Regions from separate parts of the Paenibacillus sp. BR2-3 genome, predicted to be linked through region 1. Evidence: riboswitches for the same ligand, from Rfam matches in the RefSeq annotation. Region 1 holds a riboswitch; each other region holds the start of a gene.
The links. Region 1 has a riboswitch for cyclic di-AMP ahead of PaeBR_RS00485 (C40 family peptidase). Riboswitches for the same ligand answer to the same signal wherever they lie in the genome.
Positions count from the first base shown of each region.

Region 2: another riboswitch for cyclic di-AMP. It lies ahead of PaeBR_RS13465 (APC family permease); the one in region 1 lies ahead of PaeBR_RS00485 (C40 family peptidase).
Region 3: another riboswitch for cyclic di-AMP. It lies ahead of PaeBR_RS20970 (C40 family peptidase); the one in region 1 lies ahead of PaeBR_RS00485 (C40 family peptidase).

Region 1 is NZ_CP126311.1:98,056-104,584, forward strand. It holds gene PaeBR_RS00465 (hypothetical protein) at 1-53, shown strand, start outside; gene PaeBR_RS00470 (4a-hydroxytetrahydrobiopterin dehydratase) at 273-560, shown strand; gene PaeBR_RS00475 (c-type cytochrome) at 650-1,006, opposite strand; gene PaeBR_RS00480 (GNAT family N-acetyltransferase) at 1,134-1,619, opposite strand; gene PaeBR_RS00485 (C40 family peptidase) at 1,811-2,305, opposite strand; cyclic di-AMP (ydaO/yuaA leader) riboswitch at 2,311-2,455, opposite strand; gene PaeBR_RS00490 (C40 family peptidase) at 2,825-3,253, opposite strand; cyclic di-AMP (ydaO/yuaA leader) riboswitch at 3,312-3,449, opposite strand; gene PaeBR_RS00495 (hypothetical protein) at 3,666-4,496, opposite strand; gene PaeBR_RS00500 (M1 family metallopeptidase) at 4,508-6,520, opposite strand.
Region 2 is NZ_CP126311.1:2,809,138-2,815,666, reverse strand. It holds gene PaeBR_RS13475 (FecCD family ABC transporter permease) at 1-399, opposite strand, end outside; gene PaeBR_RS13470 (iron-hydroxamate ABC transporter substrate-binding protein) at 576-1,601, opposite strand; gene PaeBR_RS13465 (APC family permease) at 1,764-3,581, opposite strand; cyclic di-AMP (ydaO/yuaA leader) riboswitch at 3,709-3,866, opposite strand; gene PaeBR_RS13460 (disulfide oxidoreductase) at 4,062-4,529, opposite strand; gene PaeBR_RS13455 (DsbA family protein) at 4,526-5,242, opposite strand; gene PaeBR_RS13450 (ATP-binding protein) at 5,377-6,529, opposite strand, start outside.
Region 3 is NZ_CP126311.1:4,350,968-4,357,496, reverse strand. It holds gene PaeBR_RS20985 (sensor histidine kinase) at 1-764, shown strand, start outside; gene PaeBR_RS20980 (hypothetical protein) at 761-961, shown strand; gene PaeBR_RS20975 (TVP38/TMEM64 family protein) at 1,008-1,595, shown strand; cyclic di-AMP (ydaO/yuaA leader) riboswitch at 1,657-1,788, shown strand; gene PaeBR_RS20970 (C40 family peptidase) at 1,793-2,257, shown strand; gene PaeBR_RS20965 (response regulator transcription factor) at 2,481-3,188, shown strand; gene PaeBR_RS20960 (sensor histidine kinase) at 3,185-4,594, shown strand; gene PaeBR_RS20955 (ROK family protein) at 4,750-5,775, shown strand; gene PaeBR_RS20950 (MFS transporter) at 5,795-6,529, shown strand, end outside.

The sequences.
Region 1 (6,529 bases):
GCATTAACATCCTTGTCGGGGAAGAGGACCTGGCCTCTGTTGATCTTGTTTAATTAGGGGTGAAATCGGTGTGAGTTGCCCGGAGGCCGCAGACCGTGGTAAAATTGGTTGAGTTAAGGTTATATTAGCCTGGATACAAGAATACATTTAACTGAAAATCGACTTGATCATCCCTTGGACTTATAAGCTAAGGGATGTTTTGTTTAAAGTAAAGGGAATGCAGCGGGAAACATGAATCTTACTGCTTGCCTTTAGTAGGGGAGGAAATTGAAGTGTTATTTAATGAACAAGAGCTGCAGGAACAGGTAGTCAAGCTGGAAGGCTGGAAGCTGGATAAAGACACACTGGTGCGTAAGTACATGTTCAACGAGTTCATGAAGGGAATTGCATTTGTGGACGAAGTTGCTGCCATCTCGGAGGCTTTTGATCATCATCCTCATATTGTGATTGACTATAAAGCTGTAACGCTGCGGCTCATAACCCGTGAAGAGGGTGGCATCACTGCTCTTGATGTCCGGGAAGCCCATGAATTTAACGAAGCCTTCGAGAAGGCCCGTTAATTACAGCAGCCTCTTAAGTTTGCTGCAATATTAAATACGCCTGTTCGGCAGGGAAGTATCCTCCGTACAGGCGTATTTGATTTGAAAATCTACTTCTTCTCGGATAGCCACATCGCAACGTTCGCAATCTCTTCCGGTGCCAGCTTATCCTTGAAGGAAGGCATTTGGCCCCGGCCTTTGGTTACAATGCTGAAGATTCCCTCGGCATCATTCCCGCTGCCTTCATTCTGCAGGCTCGGTCCGATTCCGCCCTGTAGCTGATCGCCATGGCAGGTGATACAGTTAGCCTTCACTGTCGCCTCTGCCTTTGCTGTGTCCAACTGAACTACGGGCAAGGTCGGATTGTTCTGCTCCGCAACCTGTTCTTTGCCCGGAAGAGTGAACATCAGTATTACAGCAAAGGCGCAGGCGGCAAAAAACAAACCGCTCATGATCCATTTTTGCATCCCCATTCGTCCCTTCTATGTAAGCTACTCCCTACATTATAACGGAAGGTGAAGCGATATCATAGCACTTGTGGCAAAAAAATGAACGAATATATTGCCATAACTTCAAAAAAACGAAATGGAGGTATTATTTATCATAGACCATGCAATAAAAAGGTTTCTCGCCGGTTGGGGTTCGACGCTCATACGTATCCGTAATGGTAAAGCCGCATTTGCGGTAGGTTCGAATAGCCCTCTGGTTCCAGGTGAGTACCTCCAGGTCTATCTCGCGTTCAGGATACCGTTCAAGTGCGACCTTAACGATAGCATCCACAAACAATTTTCCCAATCCTTGCCCGCATAAATCGGGACTCATGCCGATGCCTAGCCTAACAACACCTTCCATAGGGAAAAGCTGGGCAAAGCCGCACAGGATCTCCTGGTCATTTACAACGGATACGTATTGCTGACTGCGCAGTTCCGGGTCGCCGAACTCAATGCCAAGAGCCTGCATTTGCTCCCAGGGCTGCCATCCGTAAATATGATAAGGGGGTTCATAATTCCACTGGCATATGTCTTCAGCGTGTTTAATTTCCATCGGAACCACATGGAAGGTTACTGGGGAACTGATCATAAGGTCAGAGACCTCCTTTCGGGGGAAGTAATCTATACCTAATTATATACAAAAAGAGCCATAATCGACTCAAAAACTTTAGGTTAAGTGTTTTGCAGACCGTGAGAAGGGTAAGAATAAGTAAACACAAAAAAATAAGCCCCCTCCAGGATTTCGGCAAAAATCATGGAAGAGAGCCTATTTGAAATTACTTACTGCACATCGTCATTGTCTTGGGAATCCGTAGCAACAGTCTGATAAGCAGTTTTGCTCATGATTCGTTTAGCGCCAACGTAGCGGTTGACGTAGTAGCTTTCGCTCAGCGTGCTGATGGTTACACCACGTGAGGATGAAGCATGTGCAAATTTACCGTCGCCGACATAAATGCCGACATGGGAAACGCCTTTTCCGTTTGTGTTGAAGAATACGAGATCTCCGGCTCTCAGTTCACTTTGTGAAACTGCAGTGCCCATTTGGTATTGGGAACCGGATTGATGCGGCAAATCAATCCCGATCTTGTCGAACACGTACAGGGTAAATCCTGAGCAATCAAAGCCGCTAGTCGAGACACCGCCGGCAACATACTTGGATCCGATAGTTTTATCGATGACTTGGTCCATCTTGGATTCAGCGAAAGCGCTTCCCGCTCCGATTGCGGTAAAAATAATAGAAAAACTGAGTGCTGCGGCTGCTAACTTCTTTTTCAAAAGTGTGAACCCCTTCCAAATGCCTACGAGGTTAGCTTAAGGGTTCGGTTGAAGGTCCCCTATGACCCCTCTTGATATAGGAGGTCAATTCACCCAAAGTGGTTCCCCCGTTTTCCTTGTTTGATTAAGGAAACTCGGCACATATTGTTATTCGGATTATCTTAGCAAGAAATACATGACAAAACGTTCGTAAAAGACAGACAATAATTACAAAAATGTTACTATAAACTTACTGCGACCATTGTAACAAACGGAGCTGAAATTGGCAATCAGCTATAACATATCTAATGTGAAAATATTGGGTATTTAAGGGCCTGGAACCGCTTGAAATCCTGAAATAGAGCTAAAAAGTAAGTTTATTGAAATATTTTTCATTATTTATCCAAAAGGTGTTTCAGCGCAGACCAAAAGGTGTATAAGGTAGAATAAGGGAATAAAAAGGAAAAACCCGGAAATGATTACGGCAATAATCAGGCTCCGGGCAATATCGAGTTTTAGGAGTAAGTTGTGAGGGGAGAATCAATCATAGGCAACAGCTTTGTACGCTGTTGTGCTCATTACTCTTTTAGCGCCAATGTAGCTATTGGCCCAGTAGGACTGGCTCAGCGAACTGATGTTTACACCACGCGAGGAAGAAGATTGTGCAAATTTTCCGTTGCCAACATAAATGCCGACATGAGATATACCGCTGCCAAATGTGTTAAAGAACAAGAGGTCACCGGAACGCAAATTACTGCGCGATACGGAGGTTCCTGCTTTGTATTGGGCTTGGGAGGTACGTGGCAAAGTTAGGCCCATTTTGGTGAACACGTATTTAGTAAACCCGGAACAGTCAAAGCCAGCGGTGCTCGTGCCCCCGAATTTGTACGAAGTTCCCAATGTTTTTGCAATAACGGTGTCCATTTTGGAGTTAGCGAAAGCGCTCCCGCTTCCCAAAGTGAATGCCATCACAAGCCCTAACGCGGCTACCGTGCACTTTTTCTTGAAGGTGTGACTTTTCAAAAGATGTAATTCCTCCTAATGCCTGCGAGGTTAGCTTAAGGGTTCGGTGGAAGGCCCCCTATGATCCCTCTCTTACGAGATCAATTCACCCAAAATATGGTTCCCCCGCTTCCCGGTGCCTGGAATTTGGCGTGTTGTGCACCGAACAAGCGACATAACAACAGTTACAGAAAGTTCAATTCGCATTCAAAAATTACGAAATTATTTAAAAGATTACAAACTTGTTACTATCATCACAGGCATCATTGTATCAAAGCCTTTTCCGTTTTGCAAATATTATTAGGATTTGTAACGAAAAAAGAGTCTCAGTTCCTAGTTTCGGGAACGGGGACTCTTTAGCTATGACTAATGACCTGCTTTATTTCAAGGAGGCTTTGCTGTGCCAAAGGTGGTATTGGGCTGCCACGCCCCACATTTTGAAGAATGTAGAAGGGAGTGGTGAAACCTGCCTCACAAGGAGAGCGGGTAGTCCGGGGCTTAGAAGACCGGTCAATCCGCACACCAGAAGTACGATAAAACCACCTGCCCCAAGCATAACCGAAACCGCTGCAGCTGGAAGGAAATACCGCAGGCAGATCAGAAGCGAGGAGAACATTCCGGTACCCCTGGTATAACCAAACTGCATATATAACAGGCATAAACGGATGATGAAGATGTAAACAAGCCATGCAAGGAGATAAGGACTGATCTGCCATAGCAGCGTATAATTCAGATAAGAGGACAGGAGCAGCTTGTATATTACAGGAGCAATCCAATAGAGGGGCACCAGTGCCAGCAGCCATTCAACCAGACTGAAGATCAAGACCGGCAGCCCATATTGCCTCATCCCCGGAAAAAAGAAGAGGCCTCGTTCTCCAATGCTTTCCTTATGCAGCTCATGAATCAGTCCAGCCCGGATGAAAGGCGACAGCACAAGCCTTAAAACGCTCATGGCCAGCAGCATCCACAGCCAGCGCTGTACATTAGAATCCCCCGTCAGGCTGAACTGACCCTCGATATAGTACAGCAGTCTGCCCATTCCGCTCCCGCCGGCCTGTTCATTGGGATACCGCAGCAGAATCGGTATGATTGCATCCCGCACGAATCCATACATAAAATAGCCCCAAAGCAGCCGGTATATGAATAGCAGCACCAGAATATAAATCTGCTCTTTCATGCTCTGTAAGCCGCGGGTTATCGAAATTCTCAAGATCATTCACCTCACCAGGACAGAGTTGCAAGCACAGTTTCAATTAGCTTCGTTACACTGAGGGTCCAACGGGAGACGGTATCCTGCTTCAGCTCCGCCAGTCTAAAGTTGTTAATATGCTTATTCTCCAGCAAAACAGAGTGCTTCGGATCAATTTCCGCCGATAGGAGCGGGGCGCTGTAGAGCATCTGGAACGTAGCGGCACCCTGCCCGTTCCAAATACGCTGAACCGTCTGACCGTCAGTAAATGTAAACTTAAGGCTGACATCTGGATAATATGTCCCCTTATTGACTACCTTCACCTGTGATTCGTAAAGGTAAGAATCGATTTTGGCAGCACTCTTTTTACGGATAACTGAAATATTCTCCAATGAGAAATCGGGTGTGCCCCCGCTGTAAACATATTGTTCAAAATAATCCTTCCACGACTTGCCGGTTACCTTTTCCACAGTTTTTTGGAAATCATCAGTGGAGGGATGGCGGAATCGGTATTTACGGGTGTAAGTGGACAAAACGGTGTCCATAGCCTTAGTGCCAATTTTCAGCTCAATATCTTTGAGAACCAGCTTACCGCGTATGTAAACATTTTGAGTGTAAGCATCCGTTCCGTTATATCTCCATGTCTCTTGGTTCAATGGCTCTGGTTTTGTGACCAGACTGGCCTGTAATGGCAGGTTGGCCATAATTCCGTACTCCTGCTCCATCAGCCTGTCTTCGGCGTAGGAGGTAAAACTTTCATCCAGCCAGGCCTCCTCAAATTCGTTATTGGCGACCATGCCGTAAAAGTATTGATGTCCGATTTCATGAATGACGGTGCGTTCCAATGAAGTGTCCGGAGAACTGCCGGTAGCTCCGAAGGCGGTAATCAGTGTAGGATATTCCATCCCCCCAGCCCCGTTTCCCTGCCCGGGAGGAACCACTATGGACAGTGTAGAGTAGGGATAAGGTCCATACCATTTGCTGAAATAAGTCAGTGCGGCTTTAGCAGCTTGAAAATAGCGCTCCTGTAATTCCTTGTGCAGCGGGTCCAGATAGAGCTTGATCCGCACTCCCGGAACCGCCGGGGAGGAGAAGGCCTGCTCAGCTACGACAAAATCCGGAGAAGCGGCCCAGGCGAAGTCGTGCACATCGTCCGCGTAGAATTTATATACTTTGTAATTCTGATTCACCTTAGGGCTTTTTACCGGGAATCCGGTAGCGGCTACAGTGTAATCGGGCGGAACGGAAATCGTCACATTGTAAATGCCAAAGTCACTGTAGAACTCGGAGGAACCGTGATATTGATGTAAATTCCAGCCTTCTTCACTGGCTCCGGGGGAGTCGGCAGGCTCGTAGACGCTAAGCTTGGGAAACCATTGTCCGGCCATGACGAAGTTGCCTGAAGTCCCCATACGCGCAAATATTTTGGGCAGCTTAACTTCAAACTGGAGTTTTAGCGTAATGCTTTCCCCACCATTCACAGGCTGTGGAAGATGCACCTTAACCAAAGTCTTATCCTTAACGTTACCGTCGTCGGGCTGTACGTATTGCATTCCTTGAAGGAGTGAAACCCCTTCGCTGGTGCGCAGATCGGTCAATGTCATGCTGCCGAATCCGTTTGAAGGCATGGCATCATTGCGAAGCTTCCCTCCCGATTCTTTCATGAAGGTTGTATCCATCGAAGTAAAGGCATTGGGGTAGAGGTGAAAGTACAAATCATTTACCGGCTTTGAACCGGGATGAGTCCAGGTCACTGTCTCTGCGGCCTTTAAAACCCCTGTATCAGGAGCAAGCTGCACGTCAATGTGGTATTCTACGACTCTTTGACTCAGCGCTTTGGCTGCAGGAGCAGGCGTGCGCTCCGGAACGATTTGGCCCGCAGCGGATTGCCCATGGGTTATGACGGGGGACTTGGCCCCTTCCGAAGCGAGAGTGTTGATGGAAGCGTGACTGAATTGTGAGAAAACCCATATTCCTCCCCCCAGCAGACAGAGGACGGTCAGAGTCCCGGTAATGATTTTGGAACGCAAAGACAGTGGCTTCATACTGTGATT
Region 2 (6,529 bases), 2.3 Mb from region 1:
CGCAGGCGCAAAGGCAAAGGCCAACGCCAAAGCTGCTCCAGCACCGGCATTTAAGCCTAGCAAACCTGAATCCGCAAGCGGGTTGCGGGTCATCCCCTGCATCATCGCACCGGCTACAGAGAAGCTTGCTCCGACCATAACACCCGCGAGTGAACGCGGAATACGAAGCTCTTGTATTACCTGATGCTGCTGCAGATCCGGATTAAAGTGAAATACCGCTGCCCATACGGTGGCCAGATCAATATCAGCCGCCCCCACTGTGATGGATAACGCCATACCGAAAGCAATGGCCGCAAGTCCAAATATGATGATGCTAAGGGCTGCTGCAGGACGAGAAGCAAGCTGCCCCCGCTCAGCAGATTCCGTATTTTTCTGATTGGAGTGAGAAGATAAAAGCATGGGTCGTCTCCTTCATAGTTGATAACAACAATCATTCTCATTATTGCAAATATATCTGTTATGTACAATCTCTTGCTTAAAAGAAAAATGTGCAGGCCTTGTATCCTAGGATACTGGATCTGCACATTTCTCCTACACCGAATACTCAAGATCTTATCCATCGCATTATAGTTTCCCTATTTCACAAGGAACTTCAATACATCGTCTATAGTCTTAGAGCCGGCGGTCGCACCGCTGTATAGCCAACTGCTGGTAGAACTTAACTCATAGACATTACCGGCTTTGACCGCAGGGATACCCTTCCAGATCGCGCTGTTGATGATATCCGAGCCCTCTGCCTTATCACTGTTCACAAGGAAAATATGATCGGCAGTCAGTTCAGACAGTTTCTCCAGGGAAATCGGGTTCCATGTTGCTCTCTTTTCTGCAGGGATTTCAGTCACCAGGTTCGGAAGAGTTATTCCCAGATCGTTATACAGCACGGCTCCGCTACTGCGGGTTTCATCCACGATGTAGAAGTTTTTTTGCACCAGCCAAAGGATAGCAGCGGACTCTTGTCCAATAGCGCCGGTGATTTTTTCTTTTGCATCAACCGCTTTTTGATCGTAGTCTTGTATCGCTTGCTCCGCCTCTGCAGTTTTGTTCAGAAGCTCTCCAACTTTTAGGAGGGTTTTGCGCCAATCCTTGTATATTTCGTCGCCAATTACATAGGTCGGTGCAATCTTGTTCAGTTGATCATACTTTCCATTCTGAACATCCGCTTCGGACCCGACAATGATAAAATCAGGTGCAAAGCTTATTACGGCTTCCAGTGGAAGATCGTAGCTGATTGTAGGAACTTCTTTGAGCTTATCCGACAGGTAGTCCTGAATACCGTTTGGTACCGACCATTGCGCCACCGGTGTCACTCCCAGCGAAACTACAGGATCTTCAACATAAGATGCAAGTACACGCTGCGGGTTGGCCGGCACCGTAACCTTATGCCCCATGCCGTCTGTTACAGTCTTCTCCACTGCAGGTGCTGTCGTTTGTTCCGGTTCGGCTGTTGCTTCGGCGGTAGGCTGCCCTGTGGCTTCTGCTCCAGTATTTGCTGAGTTTCCGGTGTTGTTATTTCCGCAAGCGGATAAGAACACCATCATCACCATTAATCCTATTAGTGCAAATCTCATGCTTCCCCATCTCTTTTTGTTCAACGAAAACATTTTTACCCCTCCTGTATGTACTTGCTGTGAAGGTCGAAGGAAGTATGATCCCCGCCTTGTCTCTTTAAATGATATTGATTCTCATTATCTATGTCAACATAAAAATAAAAAACAGCGGAAATTCCTAATTTTCAGGAACATCCGCTGCTAATATTTAAGCAATTATTTGTGCAAGTGATAAGGAACCGTTGCAACAACGATATCCTTTTGATTCATTAAATAAGTGCGAATTAATATGCTGGTCTGATTATGCAGAATTGCCTGCCACCAATGCTTCGTAATAAACTGGGGAATCAGAATTGTAATATGATCCGTGGCAGCAGTCTTCCATTCAACTGTATCAATGAATTTAACCAATGGCCGCATAATACTGCGGTACCTCGAACGCAGCACAATCAGACGAACGCCGGGATTCCATTCTTCCCATTTGTGCTCCATTTTCTGAATTTCCTCTTCATCAAAACCGACATAGACGGCAACTACATTGTCAGTAAGTGATTTCGCGTAGCTTAAAGAATGGAGAACGGCACGCGTCACACCGGACACCGGAACGACAACCGTACTGCCTTTGATCACCGGCTTCTCAATATCCATCTGGATACGAAGCTGATCCGCAGTGTTCATATAATGTTGATAAATACGGAAGAATACGAACATTACAAGCGGCAGGAAAATGAACGCCATCCATACACTGGAGAACTTGGTGATAACAAAAATCAGGGTAATGGTCAGGGTGGTCAGCATCCCCACTGTATTTACAGCAAACTTGCTTTGCCAGCCTTTCGGTCTCAATCGGTACCAGCGGACCATCATCCCAAGCTGTGACAGCGTGAATGGAATAAATACGCCGACTGCGTAGAGCGGAATCAGACCCTCTGTATTCCCGTGAAAAGCAGCTACAAGCAATGCCGACATCACGCCGAGAAAAATAATCCCGTTAGAAAATCCTAGGCGGTCGCCGCGGACCATAAATGCATGCGGCATATATTTGTCTTTGGCCAGCATGCAAGCGAGCAGCGGGAATGCAGAGTAGGCCGTATTCGCAGCCAGGAACAAGATGACCGCCGTAATCCCTTGAATGAAGTAATACAGACCTCCGCGCCCAAAAGTAGATTCAGCAATCTGAGAGATGACCGTTGCTTTTTCATCAGGCATAATCCCGTACCAGTAAGCGAGGAGCGTAATTCCGGTAAACATACTCCCGAGGATCACCCCCATTAATACCAGGGTCTTTGCGGCATTTCTCTCCGCTGGAGCTTTGAAATTGGGAATGGCGTTTGACACAGCTTCTACACCTGTCAGTGCCGAGCAACCGGAACTAAACGCCTTAAGTAAAAGAAACAAACTGACGTTAGATACTACAGCGCCGAATTCAGGGATATTGGCATGCACACCGCCCGTAGCATATTTGATAACTCCGGCGATGATGAGGACAAAGATGGATACGACAAACAGATATACCGGTATCGCAATGAATGAGGCCGACTCTGTAACACCGCGAAGATTAAGTATAGTTAAAATAATAATTACTGTGATTGCAATCAGCACTGTATAATTATGAAGACTTGGAAAAGCAGACGTTATCGCATCCGTTCCAGCCGAAGCACTAACTGCTACGGTCAGGATGTAATCCACCAGCAAGGAACCACCAGCCAGCAAACCTGTGGGAATACCCAGATTCTTCTTTGCTACGATATAAGCTCCTCCACCTTGCGGATAAGCATAGATCGTCTGGCGATAAGATAAAATAAGAATGGCCAGCAAACCCAATACAGCGATTGCAATCGGCAAAGAGTACCAAATGGCCGTGAAGCCGGCAGCCACCAGCACGATCAGAATTTGTTCCGTTCCGTAGGCCACAGACGAAAGCGCGTCTGAAGACAGAACCGCGAGTGCTTTCACCTTGGATAACTTTTCATGATCGAGTTCGTTCGACTTCATGGGACGTCCGATCAAAAGTCTTTTTACTTTGCTAACCATTATTAGAACAGTTCCTCTCTTTGGTGAGTTGAAACGGAAATTCCGCGCGCCGTTTTCAATAGTGGATTTTCAAAAATGCAGGCACAAAAATAAGCATACGGACATGATCCGCATGCTTATGGCATGGTCATTATCCCACTTTTGCTTACGAGGTTAGCTGGCGGATTCGGACTGTGGAAGCCCTACGGACCCGGTATGATCCCGGTGCCGATTCACCCCTTTTGACCCTTAGGGTCAAGTTTGGTTCCCCCGTTTTTCCTACGGAAAATTCAGCGCATATTCAACTTCTCACAAGGTCTAATATTAGTCTACATAGCGATTACAGTAAAGCGTTGAAAAAAATGAAAAAAGAATGAAAAAAAGACCAATTCCCGCAAATTGATGATCGGGCAGGTTCCTTTCTTTCATTCTCTTCAATTATCCCTTTGCCCCGTGTTTTTATAACGTTTTGCCTGAATTTCGTAACAGTTTCAGAACAAATTATGAATGCCCGTCATGTTCAAGTTCTTCCTCATTCTTTTCCTCCCCGCGGTCACGTCCGGTCCACAGCAAAATGGATATCAGAGTAAACGCGGTCAGTGCCAGCAGCGGGATGGTAATAAAGCCAAAATAATTCAGGTAATCCTTGTTGCAGGGAACGCCAATCGTACAGGGCAGCACCTTACTTAGAGCAGGGATCTTCTGTTCCGCATAGTGATACACGGAGATACTCCCGCCAATCAGGCTGAGCGGCAGCACATAAGGGATAATGCTTTTGTCATTTCGATATGTGGCGATTCCTAGCAGAATCAACTGCGGATACATAAAAATGCGCTGGAACCAGCACAGCTTGCAAGGCTCGTACTTGAGCACCTCACTTAAATACAGGCTTCCGGCAACGGCGATCACTGAAACAATCCATGCCAGATACAGACAGTGGCGGCGGCAAAAGGATGAGAACCTGCTCATTGGCTTTCTGCTGCTTTGGCAGCTGTATCTATTTCTTGGGAGATCGCTTCAAAATTAAAAGGTTCATTGATCTTCAATCCGTTAACAAACACAGTAGGCGTTTGTGAAACGTTATTATCATTAGCCAGAGTATTGTCGCGCTTCAATTCATCCGCATACGTCTGATTTTGGATATCCTTGCGCAAGAGGTCATAATCTATGGACAGTTTCTCCTGCTCTGCCAAGTTTACGAGAAAATCCTCCGTTGCCCACTCTTCCTCTTCATTTCCTTGGTTGGCATAGAGTGCGTCATAGAACTTCCAAAATTCATCATTATTCTGGTGGTACACAGATAAAGCCGCAAGCGAAGCCGTCTCGGAATCCGGACCAATAAAGGTCATATTCACGAAATAAAAAGCTGCTATGCCCTGATCAACATAGTTCTGAACGATTTGCGGCTTGATCACTCCAGTGAACTGCGCGCATGCAGGACATTTGAAATCCCCGAATTCTACAATTTTGACCGGAGCGTCCTCTTTACCTAACCTTGGGAAATCGCTGTAAGTAAATTCTACTTTTCTGTTGGAGCTGCCGCTTGACCCGCTGTCTTTAGAAGCTAAAATAAATAATGCCGCAAAAACAATAACTACTAAAGCTACAGTAACAATAAGAAGCACCCTGCTCTTTTTCTTCTGTCGTTCCTGCTCTGCTCGTCGCTTCTCCTGTTTACTCATTGTCGGAAACGCTGTGCTGTTTTTTTTAGTTTTGCTCAAGGGGCGTTCCTTTCTGTCCGGTAGCGACTGGGCATAGTAAATGTAGTGTAATAATTAAAAATTATATAATTAAAGAACTCTCCTTGGCAAAAGGATTACTTGAGTCTTCCAATGCTTACCTTATTCTCCGCTTTATTGATCGGGGCCGGATGTGCCGACTTTGGGGCCTGTAAAGGGATCCGGAACGCAAACTCTGCCCCGCCTCCCTTTGCCGCTGCCGCCCATATCTCGCCATTCATCAGATCAACCAGCTTCTTGCAGATCGACAGCCCCAGCCCCATGCCGGAAAATTTACGGTTATGGGCAGCGTCGAGCTGGGTAAACGGCTGGAACAATAAACCGAGCTTGTCTGGATCCACTCCTATCCCGGTATCACTCACCTTAAACTGCAGACTTATGGTTTCTCCTTCAGTACAGCAGGATTCAAGGATTAGACTCACTTTGCCGGAAGGAGTAAACTTCACTGCATTGCCGATTAAGTTCACCAATATCTGCCGGATACGTGCTGCATCACCAATCAGCAGATCCGGGATAGCATCGCTCACAGACAACTCCAAACGCAAATTTTTATTACGTATAATAACCTCGAACAGGTCCATGCATTCTTGCAGCAGCAAAGACAGCCGAAAAGGGGCCGTTTGCAGCTGTACGGCATCGGCTTCCATTCTCGATAACTCCAAAACATCGTCAATGACCTTGAGCAGCGCCTGACTGCTCTTAGCCTGCAGTTTCAACAGCTCCAGCAGCTCCGGATCATTCAATTCATCCGCCAGCAGCTCATTAATGCCTAGAATCCCGTTAAGCGGGGTACGGATTTCATGGCTCATGGTAGCCAAAAATTCACTTTTCATCCTGGCGGCGCCTTCCGCCGCTTCTTTTGCAATAATCAGCTCTTGCTGGAACTGCACCCGTTCTGTAACATCCTTGGACACTATATATACATAATTCTGATGATCGGATTGGAGCGGAAACACGGACGAGCTGCAGACTAACACTTTACCGCTTTTAGTCCTTACCGAGATCTCCAGCTTGCTGGAATGCCCTTTTGCAGCCTTCTGTACTGCTCTGATAATAACCCCCCTGTCCTCCTCATTGAATATATGCAGGATCTGCTGCTTCGAAAAACCGGTTGTGTTATATACTGCTGGATTGGCGCTGACGATTTTCTTCTGAACAGGATCAATACAAATTACCATGTCAGGGCTGAGCTGAAATAACGTCATGTAATGCTGTTCATAAAAACGGGCT
Region 3 (6,529 bases), 750 kb from region 1:
ACGAAATTGGCACTTTAGCTGAAGCCATTAATAATTTAGCGATTGATTTGCAGCGTTACCGGGATACCCGTCAAGAATTTTTCGCGAATATATCTCATGAACTCCGCACACCCATCACTTACCTGGAGGGTTATTCCAAGGTAGTTAAGGATCAGTTATATGAGACCGAAGAAGAGAAGGATCGTTACCTGGACATTATCTATCAGGAAGCAGTGCGGCTTCAGCATTTGGTCGATGATTTATTTGATCTGGCTAAAATGGAAGAGGGGAGAATTTCTCTTGTACCCGATTGGATCGATTTGTCTGAACTGGTTGAGCAGGCGGTCATGAAGGTTGAATTGAAAGCAAAGGAGAAAAGCCTAAAGCTGAATTTCCATCCATCCGGAACAGCTTCATTGGTTCAGGCAGACGGGAAACGAGTGGAACAGATTGTATTAAATCTGCTGGAGAATGCTATTCGATATACCGAGCGCGGAGGCATTGATGTATATTTAAGGTTTGAATCTGTTTCAGTAACCTTGATTGTAGAAGATACCGGGATTGGTATTCCTGCAGATGAACTTCCGTTTATTTTTGAACGGTTTTATAGAGTAGAAAAGTCCCGTTCCCGTCAATATGGAGGTACTGGACTGGGATTGTCTATTGTGAAGAAGCTGGTGGAGTTACATAATGGATATATACAAGTCTCCAGTACAATAGGGGCAGGTACCCGATTTGAAATCCACTTTGTCCTGCAGCCGGAAACAGGGGAGGAAAGCACATGAAAAAAATTGAATGGCTAATTGCTATTCTCTTTATGGGAATGGGGTTAATGTGCATGACCATATCGGCAATCTCTTTCCGAAGCGATTCCCTTCTTTATTTTGGCGGGTATGTCAAAACATTTTTATTGTGTACCGCACTACTTGTCTTATTTATATTTTTGCTGGTGAAATGGTTTCATTTAGGGAAAAAACGTTAATAAAAAAAGACTTCGGAGTTGATTTCCAGGTCCTAAAGGGAAAGGGATGACCTTGCAAATATTGGCGATACAATCTGATTATCTTGCGCAATGGTTAAGTGCATGGGGAACCTGGGCAATCATAATTAGCATTATCTTGAATATTCTCATTAGCGTGATAGGGATAATTCCCTCAGTTGCTTTAACCACCGTAAATATTGTGGTCTTTGGTCTGGTTCCCGGTTTTATGATCTCTTGGGCCGGTGAGGTATCAGGGGCAATGGTTTCCTATATTCTCTACCGGATTGGTGCACTAAAGCTTAATGATAGAATCCGTTATAGTAAAAAAATAGAGTGGATGGCCAGGATTAAATCGATGAGTCCTAAACGCCAATTTATTGCGGTGCTTTTGGCCCGGTTAACACCGTTTATTCCATCGTCCTTGGTTACCCTGATTAGTGTGCTATCGGAAGTAAGTTTCTCAAATTATATGCTGGCTTCGGTAATAGGCAAGCTTCCCTCTTTATCGATCGAGGCCCTAATTGGATATGGATATGTATCTATAATCGATGGAAGGCTTAAATTAATGATTTCACTTTTGTTTCTTCTGTTACTATTAATCCTTATATATTCGCGACAGAAGGACATTAAATAAGTTGCCTATTAACAGTTGACAGGTTCAACTTACTATATTACATTATTAATAGTTACAAAATATTAACCAACTGCCGAATTTCGATTTGAAAACGGGGGAACCACTTCGGGTGAATTATTCTTGTAAGCAAGAGAATATAGGGAACCTTTAACCGAACCCTCAGCTAACTCCGTAGGCATTGAAGGGAGAACAAGTTTCTGAAGAAAGTCATTATATCTCTACTGGGAGCCGCTGTTTTATTTACGTCTACAGCACCCAGTACATTCGCAAGTGAGGTCAAGCTTGATAGTGTAGTAAACCAAGTAATAGGAACACCTTACCTTTACGGAGGAACTACCACGTCAGGGTTCGATTGCTCAGGATTTATCTTGTATGTACTGAAAAAGTTTAATGTAGACGACCTTCCGCGTACTTCCCAATCCCAAGCCAAGGTCGGAACGCCGGTCGCCAAAGAAAATCTGCGTCCAGGTGATTTGGTGTTTTTTAATACCTTCGGTAAAGGGATTTCTCATGCAGGAATCTACATAGGTGATGATCAATTTGCGCACTCTTCCAGCAAGGGTGTAAGAGTAAGTAGTTTGTCGGAGTCTTATTACCAAGATCGTTATGTTACGGCTCGTCGTGTGGTGGATCAGAAGAGTTATCTTCAAATGGAAAAATAGAGAAATAAAAAAGGACAAGCTCGTGATTACTCACGAACTTGTCCTTTTTTAGTGCATTCGGTTCTGCTTTAATTACTTATTGACTGATGAAACAAAAAAATGGTACGGCAGTAGTCGCAAGGTTCCGGTATGGGAATGATGTAAATACGTTTACATCTTTATTATTTTAACGCATTATTATAAGAAAAACTGAAAAATTAAAATAACGAAGAAGGTGGGCAACCTGTCGAAGCTCCAGGTGTTAATTGTCGATGACGAATGGAATATGAGGAACTTGCTGCGGATTTATTTAATGAAAGAAGGATTTATGGTTAAGGAAGCCGCGACGGGCCGCGAGGCATTATCCATGATCAAAAAGAATGCCTTTGATATTATCCTGCTTGATGTGATGATGCCTGATATGGATGGCTGGCAAGTATGCAAGGTGGTCAGAGAGACAGATTCGGTCCCCATTCTGATGCTCACTGCACGTTCTGAAACAAAGGATAAAGTTCATGGGCTCGGGATGGGTGCGGATGATTATTTGACCAAGCCTTTTGACACGGAAGAGCTGCTCGCGAGAATATACTCTTTACTTCGGAGATCAACGATTAATCAGATCTCTGAGCCTCAGGTATGGGTGATGGAATTTCCGCAGCTAACCATACTCCCGGATGCCCGGGAGGTTCGTGTTCAAGAGGTTGGGGTCGAATTAACCCAAAAGGAGTTCGATCTACTTGCTGCATTAGCCCAGAGCAGGCAGCGTGTCTTTAGCAGGGAGGAGCTGGTGGAAAGGCTGTGGGGGTATGATTACGAGGGCGAGACTCGGGTTGTAGACACCCATATCAAAAATATGCGTGAAAAATTGCAAAAGGCGGGCATGAGTTATAATCCGATTCAAACTGTGTGGGGAGTAGGCTATAAATTTCATGTTCCGGGAGATAAAGAATGAGAAATAACCGGATCGGCTTTAAGCTTGGCCTTGTGATCATCACTGTATTTCTGATCGTTTTATTATTCCTCGGCTTTGCAATTGACAGAATGTTTACTAATTTTTACTCAGCAGAAATGCAGAGAGAAAACGAGGAGATTACCTCCCACTTCGCGGTTATGGCCAATGCCGATGATACTACATCCGAGCAAACCATGAAGACATTTGCCGAGTTTTCGGGTGTCAGTATTTTTAATATTTTAAAAAATGGGGAAGTCATCCTGCATTCAGGAATACATGATTCAGCGGACCGATCCTTTATTAGGGCTTCCGACATCGATAAGATTTTCTCCGGGGAGAAGATAAATCTACAGTATGAGGATACTGCGGGACATCGTTATATGGTGTCGGGCCAACCGATATCCAGCGGAGGAGTAATTAACTCGGCTTTATACGTCATGTCCTCTACGGAACAAATGGAACAATCGCTATCAGGCGTGCGGAACTTATTGCTCCTCTCGGGGATGGGTGCATTTTTACTGGCCCTGGGCATAACCTGGATTATCGCTCAAATTCTATCCCGTCCGCTATTGCAAATGCAAAGTGCGACCCGTAAAATTGCCCAGGGTGAGCTGGAAACCCGATTGGAAATCAGAAGTAAGGATGAAATAGGCACTTTAGCGGAGGCAATCAATGATTTAGCGGTGGATCTGCAGCGCTACCGGGATACCCGCCAGGAATTCTTTTCAAATATATCCCATGAGCTGCGGACACCCATAACTTATCTGGAAGGATACTCCAAGGTGGTTAAGGAGCAGTTGTATGAAACTGAAGAAGAGAAGGACAGGTATCTGGACATTATCTATCAGGAAGCAGTAAGACTTCAGCATTTAGTAGATGATTTGTTCGATCTGGCAAAGATGGAAGAGGGAAGAATCTCACTTGTGCCGGAATGGATCGATTTGTCCGAACTCATTGAACAGGCTGTCCGAAAGGTCGAATTGAAGGCGAGGAACAAAAGTCTGGGGCTGAATATCAATCAATCAGGAACAGCTATAATGGTTCGTGCCGATGGCAAACGTATGGAACAAATCGTACTAAACCTGCTGGAGAATGCCATTCGTTATACAGAGCAGGGAAGCATAGATGTTTATTTGATATATGGCTCTGACTCCATCACTATTATAGTGGAGGATACCGGGGTTGGTATTCCTGCAGATGAACTGCCCTATATCTTTGAACGGTTTTATAGAGTCGAAAAGTCCCGTTCCCGTCAGTATGGGGGTACCGGGTTGGGTCTGTCCATTGTGAAGAAGCTGATTGAAATCCAGTGCGGACAAATAAAAGTAACCAGTGAAGCAGGAATAGGTACCCGTTTTGAGATCAGCTTTGTGCTGCCGCCGGAGAGTCGGGAGGGAGGTATATGAACAAAAGACTTCGGAGATCCTTCCGAAGTTTTTTTCAGCTTTGCTTATCTAGTGACCCATTCCAGCCATTAATCGTTTCAGCCAGTATAACGGGTATGGCCATAAAAAGACTATTTATTAAAACACTTTTATAAAGTATTATAATAACTGAGGTGATGGACGTGGAGAACATTGGCGGAAATGCCATTGTGATTAAAGAGGTAAATATAAATCTGGTACGAAAAGTCCTGAAGGAGAAAAAACAGGCTACAAAACGGCAAATTGCCGAGATTACCGGACTCAGTATTGTCACTGTCGGCACGATGCTGCAGCATTTGGCAGGGCAAAATGAAGTGCTGGAGGCAGGGTTAACCTCATCCCGTGGAGGGAGGCCGGCGCAGCAATATATTTACAACGAGGATTACGCGCTTGCGTTGATTTTGTTCCCGCATGAAAGGGATGGGGACATCTTTATACATAGCTCTGTGGTTAATCTCTCCGGCAGTTGTGTGTATGAAACAGATGTGAAGGTTGAGAAGGTGAATCTGCTGAGCTTGGAACAGATCATTGACACTTCGCTTGCCGGGCACCCCTCTATTCAGGCTATTGGCCTAGGCTTACCCGGTGCGGAATACGATGGTAAAATGGTTGTTTCGGACTATGAGGCATTGCTCGGCATCTCTGTAACGGAGCATTTCAGACTCCGGTATCACAAGCCGGTTGTCATAGAGAATGATGTGAACGCGGCAGTCATAGGTTTCTGTAACAGGACGCAGGTAGAGGCGGATTCCTCAATAGTCTATTTATATTTCCCCGAGCGGTTTCCACCAGGTGCGGGTATTTTTATCAATGGAAAGCTTTATAAGGGAAAACGCAGTTTCGCGGGGGAAGTGGCCCATATGCCGCTTGGGATTCCTTGGGGTGAGGATTCTTTGCTTGCATCTTTTGAGCGGCTGTGCGAAGCGATAGGCAAACTTACGGTGGCGGTCAGCAGCGTGCTAAATCCTGATGCCGTGGTGCTGTATGGAAGCTTTTTAAGGCCGGAACATTTGAATGCAATTACCAAATTATGCGGCACACAGCTCCCGCCAAGCGCAATGCCGAGGGTGATTCTTTCGAAGGATTTTGCGGCTGATTATGTAAAGGGCATGATTGTACAAACCTTGAGTACGCTGGAACCCAACTTGCAGTTAACCAAATAAAAATACAGGTGGTAATCGAATGGCTACATTTTTCTTAATCATTATATACTTGGCTTTTATCAGTCTGGGATTGCCTGATTCGATGCTTGGAGCGGCTTGGCCTGTGATGCAGCAGCAATATGGGGCGCCGATAGAAATAGCGGGCTTGCTGTCCATGATTATTGTAGCGGGTACGATCTTCTCAAGTTTGGCAAGCGGAACCCTGCTTAAACGGTGGGGTACGGGGAATGTTACCTTTATAAGTGTGACGGTTACGGCGGTGTCGTTATTGGGATTTTCTTTGTCACCCTCGATCCTTTGGCTCGCTATTCTTGCCTTGCCGCTTGGTTTGGGGGCGGGGTCTATCGATGCAGGGTTGAATAACTATGTAGCTACCCACTATAAAGCCCATCATATGAGCTGGCTGCATTGCTTTTGGGGAATTGGCGCGATGCTTGGACCCATTATTATGTCCCATTATATGGCCAGTGATAATTCCTGGAAGAGCGGTTATTTGGTTGTAGCTATTATACAATTTGTTCTGGTGGTACTGCTTTTCTGTACTCTCCCTTTATGGAAGCGAGTGGAGAATAACAATATTAAAGAAGGAAATGAGTCTCAAGCAGATCGGAGTAACATTGTGCTGTCAGAGACCGTATCAAACGAAAAACCCTTGAAAATCAAGGGTGTTAAACTGTCCCTTCTTACGTTTTTGTTCTATGTGGGTATGGAAGCAACGATGGGCTTGTGGGGCAGCAGCTTTCTTGTTAACGTT